Regions from separate parts of the Streptomyces sp. NPDC053673 genome, predicted to be linked through region 1. Evidence: riboswitches for the same ligand, from Rfam matches in the RefSeq annotation. Region 1 holds a riboswitch; the other holds the start of a gene.
What was found. Region 1 has a riboswitch for glycine ahead of gcvP (aminomethyl-transferring glycine dehydrogenase). Riboswitches for the same ligand answer to the same signal wherever they lie in the genome.
Positions count from the first base shown of each region.

Region 1 (3,401 bases):
TCGTCACAGGCGAGGGAGACCTGGTCGGCGTCCACGAGGTGCAGGTTGACCCCGTGCTCACCGGCGGCGGCGACGATGTCGGCGGCCCTGCCCGGGACCCGGGCGGTCAGCGTGTCGAAGTACGCGCCGTGCACGATCTCGACACCGCCGGCGCGCAGCCCTTCGGCGAGGATCGCGGCGTAGCGGTGGGTGCGGCGCGCGATCGCCTTAAGGCCCTCGGGGCCGTGGTAGACGGCGTACATTCCGGCCATGACCGCGAGCAGCACCTGCGCGGTGCAGATGTTGCTGGTGGCCTTCTCGCGGCGGATGTGCTGCTCACGCGTCTGCAGCGCCAGGCGGTAGGCCTTGTTGCCGTCGGCGTCGACGGAGACGCCGACGAGGCGACCGGGCAGACTGCGGGCGTGCTTGGCCTGGACGGCCATGTAACCGGCGTGCGGCCCGCCGAAGCCCATGGGGACGCCGAAGCGCTGGGTGGTGCCGACGGCGATGTCCGCGCCCAGCTCGCCGGGCGAGGTGAGCAGGGTCAGCGCCAGCAGGTCGGCGGCCACGGTGACGATCGCGCCGAGCTCATGGGCCTGGTCGATGACCGGCTTGATGTCGCGAACGGCGCCGGAGGCACCCGGGTACTGGAGCAGCACGCCGAAGACGCCGCGCTCGGCGATCCCGGCCGGGATGCCCTCGCTGAGGTCGGCGACGACGACCTCGACACCGGTCGGCTCGGCGCGGGTCTCGATCACGGCGACGGTCTGCGGCAGGGTGTCGGCGTCTACCAGGAAGACGCCGTCCTTGACCTTGCCGACGCGGCGGGACATCGCCATGGCCTCGGCGGCCGCAGTGCCCTCGTCGAGCAGCGAGGCCCCGGAGGTCGGCAGACCGGTCAGGTCCGCGACCATCGTCTGGAAGTTGAGCAGCGCCTCCAGCCGGCCCTGCGAGATCTCCGGCTGGTACGGCGTGTACGCCGTGTACCAGGCCGGGTTCTCCATGACGTTCCGCAGGATGACCGGCGGGGTGAACGTGCCGTAGTAGCCGAGGCCGATCATCGGCGCGAGCACCTTGTTACGGTCCGCGAGGGAGCGCAGCTCGGCCAGGACCTCGGGCTCGGTGCGGGCGTCGGGCAGGCCGAGCGCCTCGGCGCTCTTGATCACGTCCGGCACGGCGGCGCCGGTCAGCTCGTCCAGCGAGCCGTAGCCGACCTGCGCGAGCATCTTCGCCTGAGCCTCGGCGTCGGGCCCGATGTGGCGCTGCTCGAAGGGGGTGCCTCGCTCCAGCTGGGAGAGCGGAATGCGGTTGGCGGTCATTGCGGAGGCCTCCTGGTCATTGCGACCTGCGAGGGGCACCACGGCGCGGGTGCCCGGACGGCCTCCCCCTCTGTCATCTCAACCTGAGAGCTTCACCGGACCGCCCTGAGGGCAGCCCGGCTTTCACCGTCGGTGAGAGCGGATGCCGTCAAACGCCCGCCCTGCTTTCCAGAGTGACCTCGTCCGTGCGGTACAGGGGCCTGAGAGATTCCGGGGAGGATTTGCTCCTTCGGCGTCTCCGGCACTTTCACCGGAGCACTCTCCCGCACGGGGTCAACAGCCGCCTGCCAGCCTACCAGCGAGGTCTTGGCCCGAACCCTCGAGTGGCCGACGCCTCAGATGTGCACTTTCGTAGTGTCCATGAACCGTTGCGACCTGTAGGAGGGACCGTGCAGACCGATATCGATCCGCGCAGCCTGATCGGCCGCAAGGCGTTCGACCGCAACGGCGCCAAGATCGGGACCGTGGACGAGGTGTATCTCGACGACGCGACGGGGGTGCCGGAGTGGGCGGCGGTACGCACGGGCCTGTTCAGCCGGGACGCGTTCGTCCCCCTGGAGCCCAGCGAACTCGCGGGCGACGGTTTGCACATCCCCTTCGAGCGGGCGCTGATCAAGGACGCTCCCGACTTCGGTGTCGGCCGGCATCTCTCCCCCGAGCAGGAGCTGCAGCTGTACCACCACTACGGACTCGACCTCCCCGCTCCGCCGGAGAAGCCGGCAGCCTCTCCACCGCCCACCTCCGATGACACCACCACGGACCCCCCTGGCACCGGCCCCGCATCCGGCCCGGGTTCCATACCCGACCGGGACTTCGGCCGGCTGGCGGGCAACGACGACTGATCCGGCGGTTGCCGCACCAGCGGCAGCGGCTCCGACGGCTCCAGCGCCGGATCGTCCACCGAGAACGTCCGCACCCGCCCGGGGACGACCGACCACGGCTCCTCGAAGCGGACGGTGACGCGACCGAGCCCGCTGCCCTGGACCCATCCCGCTCCGTAGTCGGCGTGCCGCACATCATGGCCCGCGGCCCAGTGCCGCTCGGCCGGAGGCCGCTGCTCCTCCTGCGGCGGCTCCTCGCCCCCAGGACGGTGCTCGGAATCCCCGGTTCCCTCCTCGTCCGCGTGCTCACCGGCCGCGGCCTGCGCGAACAGATCCTCCTGGGTGTAGTCGGCCAGTCCGCTGACCCCCACGCCCAGCAGCCGGACGCCGCCCGTCGTGTCCACCGCCTCCAGCAGCCGGGCCGCTGCCTCCCGCACCACCGCCGGGTCGTCCGTCGGCCCCCGCAGCGTCTCCGACCGCGTCAGCGTCGAGAAGTCGAACCGCCGTACCTTCAGCACGATCGTGCGCCCCGAGTGCCCGGAGCCGCGCAATCGCTTCACACAGCGGTCGGCAAGCCGCTCCACCTCGATCCTGATCCGCACCCGGTCGTGCAGATCCACATCGAAGGTGTCCTCCACGGACACCGATTTGGCATCCCGCTCGGCGACCACAGGACGGTCGTCGAAGCCCATCGCCATCCGGTACAGCGCCGCCCCGTGCGCCCTCCCCAGCAGCCGTACGAGTTCGTCCTCGCCCGCCTCCGCCAGCTCGGCGACCGTGGTCATGCCCGCCCGCCGCAGATGCTCCCCCGTCGCCGGCCCCACTCCGGGCAGCGTCCGGACCGACATCGGCCCGAGCAGCTCCCGCTCGGTGCCCGGCTCGATCAGGACGAGTCCGTCCGGCTTGGCCTGCTCGGAGGCGATCTTCGCGAGCATCTTCGAACCCGCCAGCCCCACCGAGCCGGTCAGTCCCGTGCCCCCGAGAATGTCCGTGCGCAGCCGCTCACCGGCTTTCCGTGCCGATCGCGAGTCATGGGCCGCCCCACCCGCCTCCAGGTCGACGAAGGCCTCATCCAGGCTCAGCGGCTCCACCAGCGGCGACAGACGGCCGAGCAGCTCCATCACCTGGTCGCTCACCGACCGGTAGAGCGAGAACCGCGGCACCAGATACGCGGCGTTCGGACACAGCCGCCGGGCCTGCGCCATCGGCATCGCCGAATGCACCCCGAACCGTCTCGCCTCGTACGACGCGGTGGCCACCACGCCACGCGGCCCCAGGCCGC
Region 1 is NZ_JBVJKN010000022.1:112,106-115,506, forward strand. It holds gene gcvP (aminomethyl-transferring glycine dehydrogenase) at 1-1,298, opposite strand, end outside; glycine riboswitch at 1,477-1,574, opposite strand; partial or broken gene ACZ6ZQ_RS27210 (PRC-barrel domain-containing protein) at 1,763-1,816, shown strand; gene ACZ6ZQ_RS27215 (DNA polymerase IV) at 1,981-3,401, opposite strand, start outside.

Region 2 (3,401 bases), on a different contig from region 1:
CCATGTCGACCTGGCCGGTGGCGTCGTCCACGTGGTAGGCGACCACGTTGTAGAGCTTGCCGGAGAAGTTGATCTTCATGCCATGGGTCAGGTGCCCGCCGTGGGCGAGGTTCAGACCCATGATCGTGTCGCCCGGCTTCAGCAGCGCGAACATCGCGGCGGCGTTGGCCTGGGCGCCCGAGTGCGGCTGCACATTGGCGTGCTCGGCGCCGAACAGCTCCTTGATGCGGTCGATGGCGATCTGCTCGACGACATCGACGTGCTCGCAGCCGCCGTAGTAGCGGCGGCCCGGGTAGCCCTCGGCGTACTTGTTGGTGAGGACGGAACCCTGGGCCTCCATGACCGCGACCGGAGCGAAGTTCTCCGAGGCGATCATTTCCAGGGTGGACTGCTGACGGTGGAGCTCGGCGTCGACGGCGGCGGCGACGTCCGGGTCGAGCTCATGGAGAGGGGTGTTGAGAAGCGACATCACGCGATCCCTAAGGTTTCTGGTCAGCTGGCGAAGTCGGTGTACTCGTCGGCGGAGAGCAGGTCCTTCGGCTCCTCCGAGACGCGCACCTTGAACAGCCAGCCGCCCTCGAACGGGGCGGAGTTCACCAGCGACGGGTCGTCCACGACGTCCTGGTTGGCCTCGACGACCTCGCCGGTCACCGGGGAGTACAGGTCGCTGACCGACTTGGTCGACTCCAGCTCACCGCAGGTCTCACCTTCGGTCACCGTGTCACCGACCTCCGGGAGCTGGACGTAGACGACGTCGCCCAGGGCGTTCGCCGCGTGCTCCGTGATGCCGACCGTCGACACGCCGTCCTCGGCGGCCGACAGCCACTCGTGCTCCTTGCTGTAGCGCAGCTGCTGGGGGTTGCTCATGGCCTGAATTCTCCTGTACGCGGGGGAGTGCTGCTGATGGGGGGCTGCTGGAGGGATTACTTCTGGCGCTTGTAGAAGGGGAGCGCCACGACCTCGTACGGCTCATGAGTACCGCGGATGTCGACTCCCACGCCCTCGGTGCCGGGCTCGGAGTGCGCCGCGTCCACATAGGCGATGGCGATCGGCTTGCCGAGGGTCGGGGACGGGGCTCCGGAGGTGACCTCGCCGATCACCTGGCCGCCGGAGACGACGGACATCCCGGCGCGCGGCACCCGGCGGCCCTCGGCGATCAGACCGACCAGCTTGCGCGGCGGGTTGGTGGCCGCACGCTCGGCGGCGGCCTCCAGGGCAGTACGGCCCACGAAGTCGCCCTCCTTCTCGAACTTCACGACCCGGCCCAGACCCGCGTCGAACGGGGTGAGCGAGGTGGTCAGCTCATGCCCGTACAGCGGCATGCCCGCCTCCAGGCGCAGCGTGTCGCGGCACGACAGGCCGCAGGGCATCAGGCCGGCGTCCTGGCCCGCGTCGGTCAGCGCCTGCCACAGCTTCTCGGCGTCGGCCGGGGCCACGAACAGCTCGAAGCCGTCCTCACCCGTGTAGCCGGTACGGGCGATCAGCGCCGGGACGCCGGCGACCGTGCCCGGCAGGCCCGCGTAGTACTTGAGCCCGTCCAGATCGGCGTCCGTGAGCGACTTCAGGATGCCGGGGGACTCGGGGCCCTGGACGGCGATCAGCGCGTACGCGTCACGGTCGTCCCGTACGGCCGCGTCGAAGCCTCCGGCGCGCTCGGTCAGGGCGTCGAGGACGATCTGTGCGTTCGAGGCGTTGGCGACGACCATGTATTCCGTCTCGCCGAGCCGGTAGACGATCAGGTCGTCGAGGATTCCGCCGTTCTCCTGGCAGATCATGGTGTAGCGGGCGCGGCCCACGGCGACGCCGCCGATGTTGCCGACCAGCGCGTAGTCCAGAAGGGCGGCGGCCTGCGGCCCGGTGACGGTGATCTCACCCATGTGGGAGAGGTCGAAAAGACCGGCCTTGGTCCGTACGGCTTTGTGCTCGTCGCGCTCACTCGCGTACCGCAGCGGCATGTCCCAGCCGGCGAAATCGGTCATGGTCGCGCCCAGTGAGCGATGCAGGGCATCGAGGGCGGTGAGACGGGGGGCGTTGCTCATGGATGGGGCTCCCAGGGCATGACTGGCGAGGACGATCCTCCCCATCTGTCATCGAAACCTGAGAGGTTCATCACGACCACACGTGGGGGAGGTCATGACTTGCACCTTGGGTGGAGCCGCAGGAGCTGCGGCCCGCTTTTCAGATCTGCCTCATCGCGCGCGGTACGGGGCCTGAGAGATTCAAGGGAGGGACTTGCTCCTTCGGCGCCCGGCACACACAGTGGCCAGGACTCTCCCGCGCGGATTCAAGCGGCCGGTATGCAGTTGGCGGGCACATCATTGCACGGGCGCTCCGATCGGCAAATCACTTGTTGGTCATTACCTTTTCTTTAAGCTTCTGGGGCAGGGTCGAAGTGACCTGACAGGGGGAGAGCGATGACGGTGCAGCGGAGCGGTGCATATCTGACCCCGGCGGCGGGAGTGCCCGCCCGGCCGGGCGTGCGCTCGCGCGGGCTGCTGGGCGCTGCGGCGCCCGCACCCGTCGTGCGCGATCTGCGGGACGGCGCGGGGCGCGGCCCGCGCAGCCTGGTCTTCGGCCCGGGAGACGTGGTGGTGATCTCCGGGCTGCCGGGCAGCGGCAAGTCCACGCTGATACGGCGCGCGGCCGAGGACGGCGGGATCGACTCACAGGACACCAGGGACCGCTGGGACCGGCGGATGCCCAGGCTGCTGCCGTACGCCGTGTACCGCCCCCTGGTCCGGGTCGCCCACTACGGCGGGCTCTGGCGGGCCCTGCGCTCCGGCGCGAGCGTGATCGTGCACGACTGCGGCACCCAGTCCTGGGTACGGCGCTGGCTGGCCCACGAGGCGCGTCGCCGCGGCCGTGCGCTCCATCTGGTCCTGCTCGACGTCACCCCGGACGTCGCCCGCGCGGGCCAGCGGGAGCGCGGCCGCGGAGTCTCCGGGTACGCCTTCGCCCGCCACCGCCGGGCGGTGGGCCGCCTGGTCCGCGACGCCCAGCGCGGCCGCCTGCCCGCGGGCTGCGCCTCGGCGGTCCTGCTGGACCGCGATGCGGCGCGAACGCTGCGCCGCATCGGCTTCGAGGCGCCGGTCTGACCGGTGTCTCCGCGCCCGAACGCGCGGGGGCGCCGGCCCGTGGACCCTGTGCTGGGGCGCTGCCCTGGTTCTCGCGCTGGGCTCTGCCCGTGGACCCTGCGCTCGGGCGCTGCCCCGGATCCGGCGCTGGGGCGCCGGTCTGGTTCCCGCGCTGGGGCGCTGCCCCGGATCCCGTGCCGGGGTGCTGCCCCGGATCCGGCGCCGGGGTGCTGCCCCGGATCCGGCGCTGGGGCGTTGGCCTGGATCCCGCGCTGGGGCGCCGGACCCCGCGCCTCAAACTCGCCCTACGCCCTGCGGGCGTGGGGC
Region 2 is NZ_JBVJKN010000008.1:87,275-90,675, reverse strand. It holds gene glyA (serine hydroxymethyltransferase) at 1-469, opposite strand, end outside; gene gcvH (glycine cleavage system protein GcvH) at 493-867, opposite strand; gene gcvT (glycine cleavage system aminomethyltransferase GcvT) at 924-2,039, opposite strand; glycine riboswitch at 2,190-2,287, opposite strand; gene ACZ6ZQ_RS14385 (AAA family ATPase) at 2,415-3,095, shown strand.
Region 2: another riboswitch for glycine. It lies ahead of gcvT (glycine cleavage system aminomethyltransferase GcvT); the one in region 1 lies ahead of gcvP (aminomethyl-transferring glycine dehydrogenase).